Geomonas sp. RF6: one gene and its partner. The protein of the gene in region 1 interacts with the protein of each later gene in a pairwise test. Links are inferred from orthologs where the notes say so. Each region holds a gene or a part of one and is shown in the gene's direction. Other genes may lie near its edges. The genes, in order: kdsB and LPW11_RS10090.

The links.
Region 2: the proteins of kdsB (region 1) and LPW11_RS10090 interact in binary tests that used the Escherichia coli proteins (3 or more experiments, as listed by UniProt). The link is inferred for Geomonas sp. RF6 from one-to-one orthologs.

What each region holds. Positions count from the first base shown.
Region 1 is NZ_CP087999.1:878,519-888,630, reverse strand. The notes cover bases 6,723-9,548. They hold kdsB (3-deoxy-manno-octulosonate cytidylyltransferase), read left to right. Parts: upstream 6,723-7,664; coding sequence 7,665-8,432; downstream 8,433-9,548. Other genes in these bases: LPW11_RS03785 (CTP synthase), read left to right, coding at 8,551-9,548; LPW11_RS03795 (EAL and HDOD domain-containing protein), read left to right, coding at 6,723-7,461. Outside these bases: LPW11_RS03830 (methyl-accepting chemotaxis protein), read left to right, coding at 1-774; LPW11_RS03825 (STAS domain-containing protein), read left to right, coding at 789-1,145; LPW11_RS03820 (response regulator), read left to right, coding at 1,145-1,510; LPW11_RS03815 (chemotaxis protein CheA), read left to right, coding at 1,507-3,591; LPW11_RS03810 (CheR family methyltransferase), read left to right, coding at 3,591-4,445; LPW11_RS03805 (chemotaxis protein CheD), read left to right, coding at 4,442-4,945; LPW11_RS03800 (protein-glutamate methylesterase/protein-glutamine glutaminase), read left to right, coding at 4,947-6,014; more of LPW11_RS03795, read left to right, coding at 6,226-6,722; more of LPW11_RS03785, read left to right, coding at 9,549-10,112. UniProt on the Escherichia coli protein: Activates KDO (a required 8-carbon sugar) for incorporation into bacterial lipopolysaccharide in Gram-negative bacteria.
Region 2 is NZ_CP087999.1:2,343,414-2,353,481, forward strand. What follows is about bases 3,018-5,799. They hold LPW11_RS10090 (TetR/AcrR family transcriptional regulator), read left to right. Parts: upstream 3,018-3,998; coding sequence 3,999-4,601; downstream 4,602-5,799. Other genes in these bases: LPW11_RS10080 (Hsp20/alpha crystallin family protein), read right to left, coding at 3,018-3,320; LPW11_RS10085 (Hsp20/alpha crystallin family protein), read right to left, coding at 3,359-3,808; LPW11_RS10095 (flavin reductase family protein), read left to right, coding at 4,669-5,247; LPW11_RS10100 (MFS transporter), read left to right, coding at 5,771-5,799. Also shown: LPW11_RS10060 (MarR family winged helix-turn-helix transcriptional regulator), read left to right, coding at 125-595; LPW11_RS10065 (YceI family protein), read left to right, coding at 676-1,269; LPW11_RS10070 (chaperone modulator CbpM), read right to left, coding at 1,546-1,851; LPW11_RS10075 (DnaJ C-terminal domain-containing protein), read right to left, coding at 1,867-2,823; more of LPW11_RS10080, read right to left, coding at 2,922-3,017; more of LPW11_RS10100, read left to right, coding at 5,800-6,988; LPW11_RS10105 (epoxyqueuosine reductase), read left to right, coding at 7,091-7,921; LPW11_RS10110 (VOC family protein), read left to right, coding at 7,941-8,321; LPW11_RS10115 (AEC family transporter), read left to right, coding at 8,382-9,281; ric (iron-sulfur cluster repair di-iron protein), read right to left, coding at 9,304-10,026; LPW11_RS10125 (DUF1858 domain-containing protein), read right to left, coding at 10,068-10,068. UniProt on the Escherichia coli protein: Involved in response to both electrophiles and reactive chlorine species (RCS). Represses the transcription of the nemRA-gloA operon by binding to the NemR box.

The sequences.
Region 1 (10,112 bases):
GTCAGCGACCAGGCGGGAAAGAGCTTTTTCCAGGAAATGGAGAAGGATCTCGGCACCATCACCGCGGCGCTCACCGAGAGCCTCGAGGCGAACCGTACCCTCTGCAGCGCCATGGCTTCCGTTTCCGACACCGTGGGGGACATCGCGGCGTTTGTGGGGCAGATCGAGACGGTCGGCGAGGAGATAAAGCTCATCGCCCTCAACTCCCAGATAAAGTCCGCCTACACAGGGGAAGACGGGGCGGCGCTCGGAGTTCTCGCCGAGGCGATCCAGCGGCTCTCCGTCGACGCCATCGACCAGACCGGAGAGGTCTCCCGCACGCTGCAGGCGATCACCCGCTCCACCGAGATCCTCTTCGGTGCGCAAGGGGAGGATGCCGGCGATCTGGAGGGGAAGGTGCAGGGGATGGTATCGACTTTCGGCGAGCTCCTGCACACGCTCCGGTCGGTGAAGGAGACGCTGGACCGCTCGGTGCACGGGATGGATGCCTCCGTCGCCGAGCTCACCGAGGACATCGACCGCACCACCGCGGGGATCACGGTGCACCGCAAGGTCTCCGAGGTGCTGGAGGGGGCGCTGGCGGAGCTTTCCGCGGTCATAGAGGAGGCGCGCACGGTCGCGCCCGGCACCGGGGGGAGCATCGACTTCGAGGAGATCGCCCGGCGCTACACCATGAACAGCGAGCGCCAGGTGCACCAGGCACTCTTCGACGGTGCGGGTCTGGAAACGGCCGAAGGCGATGGCGAATACGGCGACAACGTGGAGCTTTTTTAGCGAGGACAAGATAAATGGCTGAAATGACTGTAGGGCGCGCCTCCGGAAAAGGGGAGGGCGTGCTGGAAATCACCGTACAGGGCCCCGTGACGATAGCGGAAGCGGCCCGTTTCAAGGAAGTCCTCGTGGAGGCGCTCGGCGCCGCCGACGAGGTGGTGGTCGATCTGCGCGGGGTCACCGGCATGGACCTCACCTCGCTGCAGCTTTTGTGCGCGGCGCACGGGAGCGCGCTCGCGGCGCAGAAGTCACTGACGGTCGCCCCCGCGGGGAACGAGGTGTACGTTAAAGTGGTCGAAGAGGCAGGATTCCAATGTCACGTGGGGTGCCAGCGCGAAGCGAAAAGCTGCATCTGGACCGGAGGTAAGTGCTGATGGCAAAAGTAATTATGACGGCCGACGACTCGGCAAGTGTGCGGCAGATGGTGACCTTTACCCTGAAGCAGGGCGGCTACGAGGTGGTGGAAGCGGTGGACGGAAAAGACGCCCTGCAGAAGCTCTCCTCCACGAAGGTCGACATGCTCATCACCGACCTCAACATGCCGAACCTGGACGGGATCGGGCTCATCAAGGGGGCGCGTGCCCTGCCGAGCTGCAAGTTCATCCCCATCGTCATGCTGACCACGGAAAGCCAGGACTCCAGGAAGCAGGAAGGGAAGGCCGCCGGCGCGACCGGCTGGATCGTGAAGCCCTTCAAGCCTGAGCAGCTCATGGCCGTGGTAAAGAAGGTGCTGGGATGATGGACATCCACAGGCAGGCATTCCTGGAGGAGGCGGCGGAGCTCCTGACGGAGCTGGAGACCTCCCTGCTCGAGCTGGAGGAGAGGCCTGAGGATCCCGATATCATCGGGCGGGTCTTTCGCGCCATGCACACCATCAAGGGGAGCGGCGCGATGTTCGGCTTTGACGACATCGCGGCCTTCACCCACGAGGTGGAGACCGTTTTCGACATGGTGCGCAACGGACGGCTGAAGGTCACCAAGAAACTGGTGAACCTGACGCTGGCGGCGCGCGACCAGATAAAGGCGATGCTCGATGCTGCCGAGCGGGGGGACCTCCCGGAGGAGAGCGTGAGCTGCCAGATCATCGCGGGGCTGCGCGAGCTCGCGCCGCACGGCGACGAGCAGCCGCAGGTCCACGAGCCGAAGGCGCAGCCGGAGCGGGCTACCCTTGCGACCTACCGGATCCGCTTCGCCCCGGTGGCAGAGATCATGGCGTGCGGCACGAACCCGCTGCACCTCCTGAACGAGCTCCGTGAAATGGGCACCTGCAGCATCACCGCCCAGAGCAAGGGATTCCCGCCGCTGGAGGGGATGAACCCGGAGGGGTGCTACGTCTACTGGGACATCGTACTCACCACCGACCAGGGGGTGAACGCCATTCGCGACGTCTTCATCTTCGTGGAGGACGACTGCGAGATCAGGATCGAGGAGATTGCCGATCACGGCGCCTCGGTCGCGGACGACGGGTACAAGAAGCTCGGCGAGATCCTCGTGGAGCGCGGCGACATAACCGCGGAGGCGATGGCGGAGGTTCTTGGCCAGCAGAAGCGCTTCGGCGAGCTCGCCGTCAGCCAGGGGATCATCCCGGAGGCGAAGGTGCAGTCCGCTCTCGTGGAGCAGCGCCACATAAAGGAGGTGCGCCAGGAGAAGCAGAGCCAGGAGGCGGCGACAAGCATCCGTGTCCCCGCGGAGAGGCTCGACGTCCTCGTGAACCTCGTCGGTGAGCTCGTGACGGTGCAGGCGCGCCTCTCCCAGACGGCGATCGAGCGGGACGACGTGGAACTCTCGGCGATCGCCGAAGAGGTGGAGCGCCTCACCAGCGAGCTGCGCGACAGCGCGCTCAATATCCGCATGCTCCCGATCGGGAGCACCTTCTCCAAGTTCAAGAGGCTGGTGCGCGACCTCTCCTCCGAGCTCGGAAAAGAGATCGAGATGACCACCGACGGGGCGGAGACGGAGCTCGACAAGACCGTCATCGAGAAGCTGAACGACCCCCTCGTGCACCTGATCAGAAACAGCATCGACCACGGCATCGAGCTCCCGGAGGCAAGGGTCGCCGCAGGGAAACCGCGCCACGGCACGGTGCACCTTGCCGCGGTCCACTCCGGAGACAGCGTCCTCATCACCATCAAGGATGACGGGGCGGGGCTCGACAAGGAGGCGATCCGGGCGAAGGCGGTCGAGAAGGGGATCATCCCCGCGGCTGCGGAGCTCTCGGAGAAGGAACTCTTCAACCTGATCTTCGCCCCCGGCTTCTCCACCGCGAAGAAGCTCTCCAGCGTCTCCGGGCGCGGGGTCGGCATGGACGTGGTGAAGCGCGCCATAGAAGCGCTGCGCGGCTCCATCGATGTCTCGAGCAGCCGCGGCGAGGGGACCCGCATCACGGTGCGCATACCGCTCACCCTGGCGATCATCGAGAGCCTCCTCGTGAAGATCGGCGGCGACTCCTTCATGCTGCCGCTCGCTCTCGTGAACGAGTGCGTGGAACTCACCCGCGAGGACGTGGCACGGGCTCACGGACGCAATCTCGCGAACGTACGCGACCACCTCGTCCCCTACATCCCGCTCAGGGAGCGCTTCGGGATCTCCGGCGAGCCGCCGGAGATCGAGCAGATCGTCATCACCGAGGTGGAGGGGGCCCGCGTCGGCTTCGTGGTGGACCACGTCATAGGGGAGCACCAGACGGTCATCAAGTCGCTCGGGCGCGCCTACAAGAACATCGAGGGGATCTCCGGCGCGACGATCCTCGGCGACGGCTCGGTGGCGCTCATCCTGGACATCCAGCACCTGATCCAGTCGGTCGAGAGGGAGGCGCACTAGTGGATTCGTCATCTTCCATCGACTCCGCGGCGGCCCTTACGCTGCGGGACTTCAACCGGCTGAGCGCGTTCATCTACGAGAAGTGCGGCATAAAGATGCCGGACGTGAAGAAGACGATGCTGGAGTCGCGCCTGCAAAAGAGGCTGCGGGCGCTCGGCATGAAGAAGTTTTCCGACTACTGCGACTACCTCTTCTCCGCCGACGGTCTCGAGCAGGAGCTCGTGCCGATGATCGACCTCGTCACCACCAACAAGACCGACTTCTTTCGCGAGCCGGACCACTTCGATTTCCTGACCGAGAAGGTACTCCCGGACTGGCTGCGCCGCAGCGGCGGGGGGACCTTCTCCATCTGGAGTGCAGGGTGCTCCACCGGGGAGGAGCCGTACACCCTGGCGATGGTCCTCTCCGAGTTCGCGGAGAAGCACCCGGACTTCGACTTCCGGATTCTGGCGACCGACATCTCCACGAGGGTGCTGGACCGCGCGCGCAACGCCACCTACGCGGAGGCGCTCGTCGACCCGGTCCCGCTGGCGCTGAAGAAGAAGTACCTCCTGAAGAGCAAGGACCGCGCGAACCCGCTGGTGCGCATCGCACCGGAGCTGCGCCGCAAGGTCTTCTTCCGGCGCCTGAACTTCATGGACGACGACTTCGGGATCCGCGAGCCGCTCGACGTCATCTTCTGCCGCAACGTGATCATCTACTTCGACCGCCCGACGCAGGAGAAGCTCCTGCAGCGCTTCCACCGCTACATGAAGCCGGGTGCCTTCATCTTCATGGGGCACTCGGAGACCCTCTCCGGCCTCGACGTCCCGCTGGTCAGCGTCTTTCCCACCGTGTACCGGAAAGTCAAATGACCCCCCGCACCCCCGAGCTCCCGGTTCTCTTTCTGCGCCCCGGTGAGATGCACTTCGCGGACGAGCCGATCGTCGTCTCCACCCTCCTCGGCTCCTGCGTGGCGGTGACGATGTTCAGCCCGCGCCACCGGATCGGAACGATCTGCCATGCGCTCCTGCCGCACTGCCGCAGGGAGGATCCGTGTCTCGCGGCGGAGCCGGAGGGGGGGAAGTACGTGGAGTGCGCCATCTGGCTCATGCTGAAGGGGCTCCAGACGCGCGGCGTGTGCCGCGGCGAGATCGAGGCGAAGATCTTCGGCGGCTCCGACATGTTCGACGCCCGAGACGGCGGTATCGGCACGGTGGGAACGCAGAACATCGCGAAGGCCCTGGAGGTGCTGGAGGGGGAGGGGATCCGGATCGTCTCCTCCGACGTCGGCGGCCCGCGCGGGCGGAAGATCTTTTTCTACACCCACACGGGGGAGGTCCTTCTCAAACGTCTGAGACGAACGGAGATTTAGCATGCGGAAAAAGATACGAGTATTGATTGTGGACGACTCCGCGGTGGTGCGGCAGACGATGTCGGAGATACTCTCCTCGGACCCGCAGATAGAGGTCATGTCCACCGCCGGAGACCCCTTCATCGCCGCCGAGCGAATCCGGGACGAGGTCCCCGACGTCATAACGCTCGACGTGGAGATGCCGCGCATGGACGGCGTCACCTTCCTGCACAGGATCATGAGCCAGCACCCGATCCCGGTGGTGATGTGCTCGAGCCTCACCGAGCGGGGGAGCGAGACGGCGCTGAAGGCGCTGGAGTACGGGGCGGTGGAGATCATCCAGAAGCCGCGCATGGGGACGAAGGATTTCCTGGAGGAGAGCCGGGTAAGGATCTGCGACGCGGTGAAGGCGGCGGCGCAGGCGCGGCTGAGAAAGATTTCCCCCCACACCCACACCGTCGCCCCGAAGCTCACCGCCGACGTCATCATGGAGAAGCCCTCCAGCCACGCCATGATGCAGACGACCGAAAAGGTCGTCGTGGTCGGCGCCTCCACCGGCGGCACGGAGGCGTTGCGCGTCTTTCTGGAGTCGTTCCCGGCGGACTGCCCGGGGATCGTCATCGTGCAGCACATGCCGGAGGGGTTCACCAAGGCCTTCTCCAGACGGCTGGACGGGCTGTGCAGGATCTCCGTGAAGGAGGCGGCCGACAACGACACCGTCGTGCGCGGCCGTGCGCTTATCGCGCCGGGAAACCACCACACCCTTCTCAAGAGGAGCGGGGCGCGCTACTACGTGGAGATAAAGGACGGTCCGCTGGTGACGAGGCACCGACCCTCTGTCGACGTCCTCTTTCGCTCCGCTGCGAGGTACGCCGGGAAGAACGCGGTCGGCGTCATCATGACCGGGATGGGGGACGACGGCGCGAAGGGGATGCTGGAGATGAAGCAGGCCGGCGCCATAAACATCGCCCAGGACGAGGCGACCTGCGTCGTCTTCGGGATGCCGAACGAGGCGATAAAGCTCGGCGGGGTCGACTACGTGCGCCCGCTGGAGGCGCTGTCGCGGGAAGTGCTGCGCCTTTGCGACTGACGGGAATGAGCATGTAGGCCGGAATAAGCGGAGCATTTCCGGCGTAAGGCAGGGGGTGGCAGCATGGCGCCCCGTCGCGATGGAAATGCCGGGAACGCCCTTCGGCTTATCCCGGCCTACAACTGCCCCTCCACCGTGGCAATTGCCACTTAGCGTTCCCCCTTTTTATGCTATAAGTACGGGGAGGATTTTTCCGGGGAGCGAGGGTGCCATGGCTGAAGAAAAGTTTTTTCTGGGACGCCAGCCGATACTGAACCGGGAGCAGACGATCGTGGCCTTCGAGCTTCTGTTCCGCTCCCCGCAAAGCCTCATGCAGGCGCAGATCTCCGACACCCACCAGGCGAGTGCCAGCGTCATCCTGACCGCCCTTTCCGACTTCGGCTTCCAGGACGTCCTCGGGCGTCACCGCGGCTTTTTCAACGTAAGCCACGACACCCTCATGTCGAGCGCCATGGAGCTCCTTCCGAAGCGGCAGGTGGTGATCGAGCTCCTGGAAAACATCCTCATGGACGCGGAGGTTCTGGACCGCTGCCGCCATCTCAAGTCCCTCGGCTTCACCCTCGCCCTCGACGACCACGTCTTCTCCGAAGATTTCGCCCCCTTCTACTCCACCGTGGACATCATAAAGCTCGACGTCATGGAGACCCCCCCCTCCGAGCTTTCCGAGGTCGTGAAGATCTTCAGGCGCTGGCCCCTCACCCTCCTTGCCGAAAAGGTGGAGACCGCGGAGCATTACACCGTCTGCTCCGAGCTCGGCTTCGATCTCTTCCAGGGGTACTACTTCGCCCGTCCCGTGCTCCTGAAGCAAAACCGGGTCGACGTGGCGAAAGTCGCCATGCTCCAGCTCATGAAGCAGGTCATGGCGGAGACGGAGATCGACGAGATCGAGGAGACCTTCAAGCTGAACCCCGGGCTCACCTACAACCTGCTGCGCCTGGTGAATTCCGTGGCGATAGGGCTCCGGGTCCGCATAAAGACGCTGCGCCACGCCCTCACGGTGCTGGGGCTCGAGCAGCTGAAGCGCTGGATTACCCTCGCGCTCTACGCCTCCAACGAGGGGCGCGGCATGCAGAGCCCCCTTCTGGAGATCGCGGCGGTGCGCGGCAAGCTCCTGGAGCTCCTGGTGAAGGGGGAGGGGACCCCGGCGGGGAAGGAGTACGCCGACCGCGCCTTCATGGTGGGGATACTCTCTTTGATCGACGTCCTCTTCGAGGTTTCCATGGAGGAGCTCGTGGAGAAGCTCAATCTCGTGGAGGACGTGCGCCTTGCCCTCGTGGAGCGTTCCGGTCGGCTGGGAGCGCTCCTTCTCCTCGCGGAGAAGCTCGAGCAGGCGGATTTCGCCGGGATGGAGGGGCACCTCGCGGAGTGCGGGCTGACCCTTGACGACCTCATGGCGGCGCAGATCGAGACGATAAACTGGACCAACCGCCTGAACCTCGCACTCTGATTTCCTTCCTTGACACGGCGCTTTCTTTTGAGGTAACTTGGTTCGTCCCGGCCGACGGGACGCAGCGGCAGTCCAGGCTGCGCTCCAGCTACAGGTTGAGCCGACTTCCGGTGGGGGATCTCCCCTTCCACCAAGCCTCGACGTGAGTGACAGCGGGCCCTGCCTCCCACTCTACCCGACTAGCAAAACCACCGAGACAACCTATGAAGATAACCGCCGTTATTCCGGCCAGGTACGCCTCCACCCGTTTCGTGGGGAAGGCGCTGGAGGACATCCAGGGACGCCCCATGGTGCAGCACGTCTATGAGCGTACCTCCCGGGCGACTCTTGTCTCAGATGTCATTGTCGCCACCGACGACGAGAGGATCGCGCAGGCGGTGCGGGCCTTCGGCGGCAGGGTGGAGATGACGAGAGCGGACCACGAGACCGGCACCGACCGGCTCGCGGAGGTGGCGGCGCGCATCGACGCGGAGATCCTGGTGAACGTGCAGGGGGACGAGCCCCTCATCGAGCCGGGCATGATCGACCAGGCGATCGCCCCCCTCATGCACGACCCCACCCTGCAGATGGCGACGCTGAAGAGCCGCATCAAGACGCTGCACGACTTCCTCTCGCCGAACGTGGTGAAGGTGGTGGCAGACCTGAAGGGGAACGTCCTGTACTTCTCCCGCTCGCCGCTGCCGAACTTCCGCGACAAGTGGAACGACCTGAAGGACGAGGCGTTTGTCTCAGGGAAGCTATTGTGCTTCAAGCATGTGGGGCTGTACGTGTACCGGCGCGATTTCCTTCCGGTCTTCACCGCGCTGAAGCCGACCTACCTGGAGCTCTCCGAGAAGCTGGAGCAGTTGAGGGCCCTGGAAAACGGCTACCGGATCAAGGTCGTGGAGACGGAGTTCGACTCCATCGGGGTGGACACCCCCGCCGATCTGGAGAAGGTGCTGGAAAAGTTGAACGCGCAAGGGGCACGCTAGAGGTATCGTTTGAACAAAGAGTTTAAGACAGGCTTACGGTTGTCTTCCCGGTGCACTCCTGGCTGCACCGCGCGGCATACCCGTCCCGGCCTGTCTTTTTATTTGGAGGATCAGTACAGTGAAAACTAAATTTATCTTCGTAACCGGCGGCGTAGTTTCCTCCATAGGTAAGGGACTCGCCGCCGCTTCTTTGGGGGCGCTTCTCGAGGCGCGCGGCTTGAGGGTCACCATCCAGAAACTCGACCCGTACATCAACGTCGATCCCGGCACCATGAGCCCGTTCCAGCACGGCGAGGTCTTCGTCACCGACGACGGCGCCGAGACCGACCTCGACCTCGGGCACTACGAGCGCTACACCTCGGCGAAGCTCTCCAAAAAGAGCAACTTCACCACCGGCCAGGTGTACTTCTCCGTCATCGAGAAGGAGAGGCGCGGCGACTACCTCGGCGGCACCGTGCAGGTCATCCCGCACATCACCGACCAGATCAAGGCGAACATCCTGGAGAACGCGAAAGGTACCGACATCGCCATCGTGGAGATCGGCGGCACCGTCGGCGACATCGAGTCCCTCCCCTTTCTGGAGGCGATCCGCCAGCTGAAGAGCGACCGCGGTCCCGGGAACGTCCTGTACCTCCACGTGACCCTCGTGCCGTACATAAAGACGGCGGGGGAGCTGAAGACGAAGCCGACCCAGCACTCCGTGAAGGAGCTGCGCGAGATCGGGATCCAGCCGGACATCCTCCTGTGCCGCACCGAGCTCGACCTGCCGCAGGACATGAAGGCGAAGATCGCGCTCTTTTGCAACGTGGAGGAGAAGGCGGTCATCACCTCCATGGACGCGGAGCACATCTACGCCGTGCCGCTGGCGCTGAACCGCGAGGGGCTGGACGACCAGGTCGTGGAGAAGCTCAATATCTGGACGAAGGCCCCCGATCTCAGCCACTGGCAGCAGGTGGTGGCGAAGCTTACCCACCCGGAGAAGGGTGAGGTGAAGATCGCAGTCGTCGGCAAGTACGTCGACCTCACCGAGAGCTACAAGTCCCTCTCCGAGGCGCTCACCCACGGCGGTATCGGCAACGACTGCCGGGTCGTCCTCTCCTACCTCGACTCCGAGAAGATCGAGGAGGAAGGTGCCGAGGCGTACCTCGCCGGGCACGACGGGATCCTCGTCCCGGGTGGCTTCGGGGAGCGCGGCACCGAAGGGAAGATCATGGCGATCGAGTATGCGAGGCTTAACAAGGTCCCCTTCTTCGGGATCTGCCTCGGCATGCAGATGGCTGCCGTCGAGTACGCCAGAAACGTGTGCAAGCTCCCGGAGGCGTTCTCCAGCGAGTTCAAGCCGGAATGCCAGAGCCCGGTGATCCACCTCATGGAAGGGCAGAAAGGGGTGAACCGCAAAGGTGGGACGATGCGCCTCGGCGCCTACCCCTGCTCCCTCACGAAGGGGACCCTCGCGCAGAAGGCGTACGGCGCCACCGAGATCTCCGAAAGGCACCGGCACCGCTACGAGTTCAACAACGTCTTCAGGGACGCCATCACCGCCAGCGGCATGACCGTTTCCGGCCTGTACAAGGAAGGTGACCTGGTGGAGATCATCGAGCTCCCGGACCACCCGTGGTTCCTCGGGTGCCAGTTCCATCCGGAATTCAAGTCGAAGCCGCTGAACCCGCACCCGCTCTT
Region 2 (10,068 bases), 1.5 Mb from region 1 along the record:
ATTCCGACCCGTCTCCTTTGCCCCTGCACATCCGGAGTCTCCCACCGCAACACTCGAAAAAAAATCTTTACGAGTCACCCGTTTTCATATAGTTTAAATTTAAACCATATCAGTTGGAACTAAAATGACAGAGAAGCGGACGACATTTACCGATGCAGAAAAAAGGGCTCTCGACGCCTACACGAAACTCATGCGGGCTGCCGAGTCCGTCACCTCCCGGACCGCCCGCCACATGGCTGCAGCGGATCTGACGGTAAGCCAGTTCGGGGTGCTGGAGGCGCTGTACCACAAAGGACCTCTCTGCCAGCGTGACATCGCCTCGAAGATATTGAAGAGCAGCGGCAACATCACGGTGGTCATCGACAACCTGGAAAAGCGCGGGCTGGTAAGGCGTGAGCGTGGCGCGGAAGATCGCCGCTACATCACCATCTATCTGACTGACGGTGGGGACGCACTGATAACCGGCCTTTTTCCGCGAATCATGGAAGCGATAGTGGCGGAGATGGGGATTCTGAACGCAAATGAGCAGGAGGAACTGGCCCGGCTGTGCCGGAGCATCGGCCTGAGGGACAGGAGCAGCAACGGCAGGAAATAGCTGGAAGAAATGGGTATTTTCAGGGCAATTCGATGAAGCCAGACCAGGTGAACCTGGTTTACAAGCGGAGGGAACACATCATGAAAGGTACAATTATCAGGTTTTTAGCAGCACTCGCCATCTTTGCAGTGCCGTCTCTCGCCTCGGCAGACTCCTGGACCATAGACCAGGAACATTCCAGTGTGGGATTCAAGGTGCGTCACCTCATGGTCTCCAACGTCAGAGGAGATTTCGGTAAATTCAGCGGCGCGATCCAGATCGACGACAAGGACCTGCGCAACTCCAAAGTGGATGTCATCATAGACACCGCTTCCGTAAATACCGGCGTCGCCAAGAGGGATGCCCATCTCAGGAGCGCAGACTTTTTTGACGTGGAAAGATTCCCCACGATGACCTTTGTGTCGCAGCGGGTTGAGAGAGTCGGGGCCGACCGTCTCAAGGTGCACGGACAGCTGACCCTGCATGGCGTGACGAGGCCGGTGGTGCTCGATGTGGAAGGCCCGACGAAGGCGCTCAAAGATCCGTGGGGAAACCTGAAACGTGGCGCTTCTGCGGTGACTACCATCAACCGGAAAGATTTCGGTCTGACCTGGAACAAAGCGATAGAGAGTGGCGGGGTTGCGGTTGGAGACGAAGTGACGATCGCCCTGGAAGTCGAGCTCCTCAAGAAGTAGCGGGCATAAGGTGCTCGGAAGGTGGCGGAAATGAAAAAGCAGGTTCGGGAGCTTTTCCCAACCTGCTTTTTTGTGGCTCTCGGGTGGTCCGCGCAGCGTGAACCATATTTCCACCGTGCACGAGACCTCGCGTTCCCCCCTTTGCGAAGGGGGGACAGGGGGGATTTGCCTTCGCCAGACTCGGCGCCGGCGCCAGCGGATCGAGATGCTGCCGAAGGCTGCCGGAAACGCTGCGCTTATTCCGGCCTACATTTTCACATACCTTTAACCCCCGTCCTACCGGAGCCTGCGCTCCAGATCCTCTATCCTGTCCAGTAACTCCATCACCAGAGCGAGTGCATCGAAGTTGAGTCCGAGGTCGCGTTTCAGCCGCAGCGCCTTTCGGGCGCGTATTACGCAGTGCGTGGCATAGAGCGGCTCCCCCCTCGTGGAGATCGGTTCCAGAAGTCCGGTGTCCACCAGTCGCCGCATGATCGGCATTTGACACTCGCAAAGCCTGCACAGCTCCTGAAGGGGGATCCCGGGAAGGGAGGCGAGCTCGTTTCTCGTGCGGATGATCACTTCATACTGTGTCCTTGGCATCTCCGCTTCTCCTCCCTACTGCCGCGGGTTGAACCGCGACTCGCGCGCCAGTTCCTCTAAAAGCTCTCTCTCCCGGCTGCTAAGGGTGCTTGGTACCATGATGTGCACCTCGGCGAGCAGATCGCCAAAGGAGTTCGGGGTGATCGGCATCCCTTTTCCCCGCAGCCGCAGCGTCTGCCCGCTCTGCGTCCCCGGCGGAATGGAGAGATTGACCAGGCCATCCACAGTCGGCACCGGGACCTTCGCGCCGAGGGCGGCCTCCCACGGCGAGACCTTAAGCGTGGTGACGAGGTCGTGCTCCTGCAACTGGAACCGCGGGTCGGGGAGGATGTGCACCTTGAGGAAAAGGTCGCCGTCGGCCCCCCCGCCGCTGCCGAGCCCACCCTGCCCGGCGAGGCGGATGAGGGAGCCTTCGGTCACCCCTCGCGGCACATTTACCTCGTAGCTCTTCTTCACCCTGTGCGCCCTGCCGTCCGCCTCGTATTCAAGGCGCTCCAGTTGTACCGTTTTCTTCCCGCCGTGAAATGCGTCGTGCAGGGAGATGTCCAGCGTCGCCTCGTGGTCACGGCCGCGGTGCCGGCGTACTCCGCCCCCCCACATCTCGTCGCTCGCATGCCCCTCCCACCCGCCGCCGAAGAGGTCCTGGAAAAACTGGCTGAACGATTCGGGATCGCCGCTGCGGAAGGAGTAGTGCGTATCGTGGCCGCCGGGGGGCGGGCGGAATCCTTGCCCCCCTTGTCCGGCGGCACTCCAGGCGCTGCCATACTGGTCGTACATCTGGCGCTTCTGCGGGTCGCCGAGGACCTCGTACGCCTCGTTGATTCCCTTGAAGTTCTCTTCTGCGTCAGCCGCCTTGTTTATGTCGGGGTGGTATTTCCGGGCCAGCTTCCGGTACGCCTTCTGGATCTCGTCCTGGCTCGCGGTCTTGCCGACGCCGAGTGTCTTGTAATAGTCCTGGTAGGTCGCTGCCATAGCTTTTCACCTGCGCGATCTGCAGTTCCTGGAATTTTGTAATCTCAAACAGCAAGGGCCGCTCCTGCGGCCCTTATTTCGGTCGTGTCTTCTCTGCCTCAGGAAACCTGGATTTCGATCCTGCGCGGCTTTGCCGCCTCCATCTTCGGGATGCGCAGGGTGAGGATGCCGTTGATGAGCTCCGCACGTGCCTTCGTGTTGTCCAGCGTCTCGGGGATCGCGAACTGCCGGTAGTAGGTCGCGAGTTCGAACTCACGATACACCGCGGTCCCGGGAAGGGTGTGCGAGATGCGTGCGCTGATGGTGAGGATCCCCTTCTCCACATGGACCTCCAGCCCTTCCTTCGTGGCACCCGGAACATCCGCCGTAAGCATGAGACCTTCTTCGGTTTCTACTATGTTGACTGCAGGCTTGAGATACCTTTCTGCCGATCTCATCTCTTCGCGAGCCTGCATGGTTTTCCCTTCACTGCTTTCAGTCAAGCTGGTGTCTGCCATGATGATCTCCTCCTTTCATGGATGCGTTTCAGGCTCTTTTAGGAGACGCTGATGTCGATCTTTTTGGGGCGCACGTGTTCCGCTTTCGGCATGGTGATCCGGAGAATCCCGTCGTTGTACTGGGCGCTGATGTTGTCGGGGTTGATGTCGACCGGGATCTCGAGGGTGCGGGTGAACTTGCCGGAGCCAAGCTCGCTGCGGTGCACGATCTGTCCGCGCTGCTCTGCAAAAGGCTTCCTCTCGCCGCTGATGGAGACGCTGTTTCTCAGGACGGAGAGTTCAGTCTGCTTCGGATCGACTCCGGGGAGCAGAGCCTCGAGGTAGACGTGCCCTTCATCCTCGCTCAGGTTCACCAGCGGGAAGCGCCGTGCTGCCTGCGGTGACAAGAAGCTTGCAGCCATCGGACGGTTGAAGCCGACGCCGCGGAAAGCCTCGTCCATCTCTCTTCTCAGACTGTCCAACTCCCTGAAAATGTCCCAACTTGCCATGGTGATGACCTCCTTTCCGGTGGTGTCCTTCTTACGGAAAAATAATTACGGCATCTGCCGATGTCAAGGTGTCCGGGGGATACGTTTTCCCCTCCCCGGAGGGTGACTCTCCACCCCGGATCGAGAGACGTCGGAGCAGAACGGAAATGTCTGTTGACAGCGCTAGACGACCGGTCTAGTATGCGCCGCTATGGAAAAGCGAGACACGAAAGCGGAAATAATAACTGCGGGCACGGCAATGATCTCGCTGCAGGGGTACAATGCCACCGGTATCGACGCCGTGCTGAAGCAGGTGGGGGTACCGAAGGGGTCGTTCTATCACTACTTCGGGAGCAAGGAGGAGTTTGGCCTTGCCATCATCGACCGCTTCGCCGAGCGGTACGACCAGCGGCTGCACACCTTTTTGCAGGACGAAGAAGTGACCCCGCTGAACCGGATACGAAATTACCTGGAGAGCGGACTTGCCCGCCTCGAGCAGAACCAGTGCAGCAAAGGATGCCTTATCGGGAATCTCGGCCAGGAGCTCGCGGATCAGAACGAGCGGTTTCGCGCGAGGCTGGATGCCATCTTCGGCAACTGGAAGGAGCGCTTTGCGGCGTGTCTGCGGGAGGCGCAGAACGCTGGGGAACTGACCCGGGACGTGGATGCGGAGACGGTGGCCGGCTTCATCCTCTCAGGGTGGGAAGGCGCGATACTGAGGGCGAAGGTCATGAAGTCCCCCCAGCCGCTGCGCGATTTCATCTCCATTCTCTTCTCCTGCGTGTTGTGCAAGGGGAAAGAGAGTCGTGATTGACCGAGACGGTCGGTCTAGTGGCGTCGCTCGCGCGGCGCATGAATGTCCATAAAAGAGGAGGAAGACCATGAAGAAGTCGCTCGGCCCCAAGACCCACCTTTTTCCGACCCCCGTGCTCATGGTGGGGACGTACGACCGCGACGGGCGTCCGAACCTCATGAATGCGGCGTGGGGCGGCATCTGCTGTTCCGAGCCCCCGTGCGTCGCGGTTTCGCTGCGCAAGGCTACCTACTCCTACGATTGCATCATGGAGCGGAAGGCGTTCACTGTGGGGATCCCGACACAGAAGCAGCTCGTGATCGCCGACTACATCGGCATCGCCTCCGGGCGCGACTCCGACAAATTTGCCGTCGCGGGGCTGACCGCGGTACGCAGCGAGCTGGTAGATGCGCCGTACGCCGCCGAGTTTCCCGTCGTCCTGGAGTGCCGGCTGGTGCACAGCTTCGAGCTCGGGCTGCACACCCAGTTTGTCGGGGAGATCATGGACGTGAAGGTGGACGAGGGGGCACTTGCCGAAGACGGCAAGCCGGACATCGTAAAGATCGCGCCGCTGGTATTCGATACCGGGCATCGAGGCTACCACGGGATCGGGCCGTTCCTCGGCAAGGCCTTCGCCGCTGGACGGGATCTGCCGGAGCGGAAGTAGACCTGGCAGGAGTAGTGAAGCTTCAACCGTTCAGGCCTCGCATCCCCCCCTTTGGAAGGTTCATCCGGGAAATTCCGGGGGCGCGTGGGTCCATTGCCACAAAGCACTGCAGAAGGCCCAACGTTCCCCCCTTTGCAAAGGCTCATCCGGGAATTTCGGGAATTGAGCCCGGTCGCTTCCGTTGGCGTGAGGGGACACTAGTGGCGCCGCGCTGGAGCACAGGCTTCCCAGCCTGTACCGCGGCGCCAGCCGCGCGGTCTGTGGCGGCTGCGCCGCCATCGCAGGCAAGATGCCTACGCTCCAGCGTGGGGGCACCCGGATTCTTTGTAGCGCGTTCCCCAGAATTCCCTGAAGACCCTTCGCAAAGAGGGGAACGTCACGTCTCCTGCAGTGCTTCGTGGCAATGTACCCACACTCCCGGCTTTCCCGGATGAACCTTCGCAAAAGGGGGGGGACGCAGAGAGGAGGCGCGGCGGAGCCTGCACTGCGTCGAGGCGCATGGAAAATTAAACGGAGGAGAGCAGTGACCAGCAGCAGTGCCGGCGGCGCGGAGGAGCAGCGTCCCGGAAAACTTTTACTCATCGCCTGTATCATCAGCTTTGTCTGCTTCTTCGGCTCCTACATGCGGATCCCCGTCGTCCCCCTCTTTGCGGCGTCTCTCGGGGCCGATTCGGTGCAGGTGGGGTTCATCAACGCCGCCTTCATGCTCATGGCCGGTGTCCTCTCCATCCCCTCCGGCATCGTCTCGGACCGCCTCGGTCGGCGGGTGCCCCTCCTGGGTGGCATGCTCCTCCTTTCCGCTTCCTCCTTCCTCCTTCACTGGTGCAGGTCCCCCCTGGAGATGGGGGTGGTGTATCTACTCTTCGGTGTCGGACTCTCCGCCTTCTCTCCCACCCTCATGTCCTATGTCGCCGACGTCACACCTCAACACCTCCTCGGGCAGGCGTACGGCTGGTACACCATGGCGGTGTACGGCGGCATGACGGTGGGACCTGCGGCAGGCGGCTTTCTGGGGAAGGTCCTGGGCCTTCCCCAGGTTTTCCCCGTGGCAGGGACGCTGATCCTTTTCATGTTTTTCGTGGCAGCCTTTTTCCTTCCCGCTCCCCCCCAGCATGCCGCGGCGGAGCGTCAGCGCCTCCTCCCGGCTCTGTCTGCCCTGCGCAAAAACCGCCCCTTTCTCGCCTGTCAGGTCGCGACACTCGGCACCTGCTTCGGTTTCGGCATGTTCGTGACCTTCATGCCGCTGTACATCCGCAGCCAGGGGATGGACTCGGGGCAGGTGGGGCTCGTCTTCGGCGCGCAGGCCCTGGCGAACGCCGTATCCCGTCTCCCTTCCGGCCGTTTCAGCGACCGTATCGCCGATCGCAGCATCCTCGTGAAGGGCGGGCTCCTCTTCTTTGCCCTGGCGGTTGCCGCCTTCGGCGTCTGCCGCGGTCTCATGCCTCTCATGGTGAGCGCCGCCTTCATGGGGATAAGCATGGGGGTCGCCTTCACCGCCATCGGAGCTCTCATCGCCGACTCGGTGCCGCGCGCCCAGAGGGGGCTGGCGATGGGATGCTACAACACCTGTGTGTACATCGGCATGATGATGAGTGCCGGCGTCATGGGGGGAGTGGTAAAGCACCATGGCTTCCCGGCAGCGTTTTTCACGACCGGTTCGGTCGGCGCTGCCATTCTTTTCATGTTCATCATGCTCTACCGGCGACGGCTTCCATCTGCGACGGAATCCTCTATGCTTTAGAGGTTCGTTTGCAGATCGCCGCACCGGGCAGCCCGGATTAACTGCTGCCCGCAATCAGGAACAGATCGAGAAGGGCCTGTCAAACGGGCCGAGGAGGGAAAAATGGTACAGACCATAGCGAGGGTGATCAGCGACTTCGTGAAGCACTCTTCGGAAAATCGCCTGCCCGGGACCCGCGAGCCGTTCTTTTTGGACCCGCTGATCGGATTTGCGGCCGCCGCCGATCCGATCTTTACGGAGTACAAGACGATCATCGGGGAGTTCCACCAGACGCCGCAGGAAGTGCTCACCGCCGCCCACGGGTCCGACGCCCGTGCCGTGACCGTCATATCGTGGGTGCTGCCGATCTCCCCCGATATCCGTGCCAGCAACCGGCGGGAAAAAACCTTTCCGTCCCGGGAGTGGGCGCTGACCCGCCAGTACGGCGAATCGTTCAACGAGGAGCTGCGCCGGCACGTGGTGGAGTGGCTGACCCGCGCGGGGTACCGGGCCGTTGCACCACAGCTCGCTCCGGGGTGGAAGCAGTACAAGGTTTCCCCCGTCGGCTTCGCCTCGACCTGGTCGGAGAGGCACGTGGCCTACGCCGCCGGACTCGGGACTTTCAGCCTCAATGACGGACTCATAACGTCGATGGGGATCGCGCACCGGCTCGGGAGCGTGGTGACAGACATGATCGTTACCCCCACCCCCCGTTCAGCACCGGACCACCGGGCCAACTGCCTCTGGTACCGCGACGGGAGCTGCGGCGCCTGCATGCGGCGCTGCCCGGTAGGGGCGATCACGGAGGGGGGGCACGACAAGAAGGCGTGCTTTGAGTACGTCTACCACGCTGTTACCGAGGCGATAGGGCGCCCGTACCGCATCGAGCAGACCGGCTGTGGGCTGTGCCAGACGGGAGTGCCGTGCGAGACGTGCATTCCGGAGAAGTGCTGAACCAACGAAGGAGGTGGGAATGTTCAAAAAGATCGACCATATCGAGCTCATCCCCGAGGATTTCGACAGGGCCCTCACCTTTTACACGGACATCCTGGGGTTCCGGGTGCGGGAGCGCGCCGTGGTGGACGCTGCGCCGCTGCAGGAGATCGCCTATATCGAGCTCGGCGGCGCGGTAGTCGAGCTCATGCGCGTGCAGCAGCCGTCCGCGAGCCTCGACGATCCGTGGAGCTGCGGCTACCGCGCCATCGCGCTCGAGGTGGAGAATATGGAGCAGGCCCTGGCTTACCTGTCGGAACGCGGCGTGGCGGTGACCTGGGGACCGGTGGATCTTGGAAAGTCGAAGCGGGCGGAGATCAAGGATTCGGAAGGAAACATCATAGAGCTGAGGCAGTGGTAGCAACTGCTTCTCCGAGTGAAGCTCGCGGAGAAGGCGGTGCGGTAAGTTGAAGGGGCTTCGATGGAAAACTTTGTACTGATCGGTGTCTGCGTCCTCGTCGGGATGCTCTTTCGCCGCCTGGAGGCATTCCCGAAGGATACGGCGCAGTCGTTGAACATGTTCGCGCTTTACCTTTCCCTGCCGGCGCTCGTGCTGCTGAAGGCGCCGCAGATCACCTTCTCCAGCGACATGCTGGCAGCGGCGCTTATCCCGTGGGGGATGCTCTTTCTCTCCGTGGCCCTCGTCCTTGCCGGTGCGCGGCTGTGGAGCTGGCCGCGCGCGACGGTAGGTGTCCTCCTGCTGGTGGTCCCCCTCGGCAACACCTCCTTCATGGGGGTTCCGGTGGTGCAGGCGTTCTTCGGGAGCGCCGGGCTGCCGTACCTCATCATCTACGACCAGTTCGGCACCATGCTGATCTTCGCCACCTACGGCTCCCTCATCCTCGCCCTCTACGGCCGCGAGAGCGCCGTCACCGTGGCGGGTGTGGCCAAACGGATGCTCCTCTTTCCCCCCACCATAGCCCTTGTGCTCGGACTCGCCGTGCGGAACTGGGTGTATCCGAAGACGCTGGTGCTGGTGCTGCAGAGCGTGGCGGCGACGCTGGTGCCCGTCGTCATGACGGCGATAGGATTTCAGCTGCAGCTGCGGCTGCCGCGCCGCGTGTCGCTCCCCATGAGCTACGGACTGGCCATAAAGCTCCTCGCAGCACCACTTGCCGCTCTCCTTTTCTGCCGCGTCGCCGGGATAAGTGGCGGTGCCTGCAACGTCTCCATCATCGAGGCGGGAACCCCGCCGATGGTGACCGCCGGTGCCCTGGCGGTCATCGCAGGGATGGAGGCCGACCTCGCGGTCGCGCTGGTCGGCTTCGGCATCGTCCTCTCCTTCGCGACCCTCCCCCTGCTCTACTGGCTGGTGCGGTAGGACCGCCCTGCTCCGGCGAGGACTACAGCCCCGCCGCCTTCGGAAAGAGGATGTTGTTCTCCAGGTGCACGTGCTTGTGCAGGTCGTCCTCAAACTCCTTCAGCTTCTGAAAGGTGACCATGAAGGTGTTGCAGGCGTCAGCCGGGATGGTGTAGTCGCTTGCCAGGTGCCGGATGGTGTGGACGGCGTCGCCGATCTCCTGATGCTCCTTGTCGAGCTTTGAGAGACTCTCCCTGATCACCTCCAGGTCCCTCTGCTCCGCATCCTTCCCTGCCTTCCTCGCTTCGGCGATCCTTCTTACCGCCGGGAAAAGGACATCCTCCTCCTCACGCAGGTGCGCCGCCATGTCTGTCGCGATCCTCTCGAAGATTCGCGCTATCTCTCCCAGCTCCGGATGCCGCTCCCCGTGGACGGTAGCGATCTTTTGCGCGTAAGCCGAGATCTGCTCCAGGTTCTCGTTGAGATAGGCGTGGTGCGTGTTGATGATGTAGTCGGCGAGAAAGGGCAGCGGCCACGCGCCGTAGTCCTGGGAGCGGTCCAGCTGCTCGGCCTTCGTCTGGGAGATCTCCTGCAAGAGTGTATCGGGATTTATGTCCCTCTCGCGGCAGGTTTCGGCAAGGGTAATCTTCCCGCCGCAGCAGAAGTCGATGCCGTACTTCTGGAATACCTGCGCAGTGCGGAAGTCTTCCGCTACGACTTCGCCGATCGTTGTTTTGGTGATGTCGATAGATGCTGTCTTTTCCATTTGCCCCACTCCTTTCACTGGTTACCGGCGCATCCGCCTTTT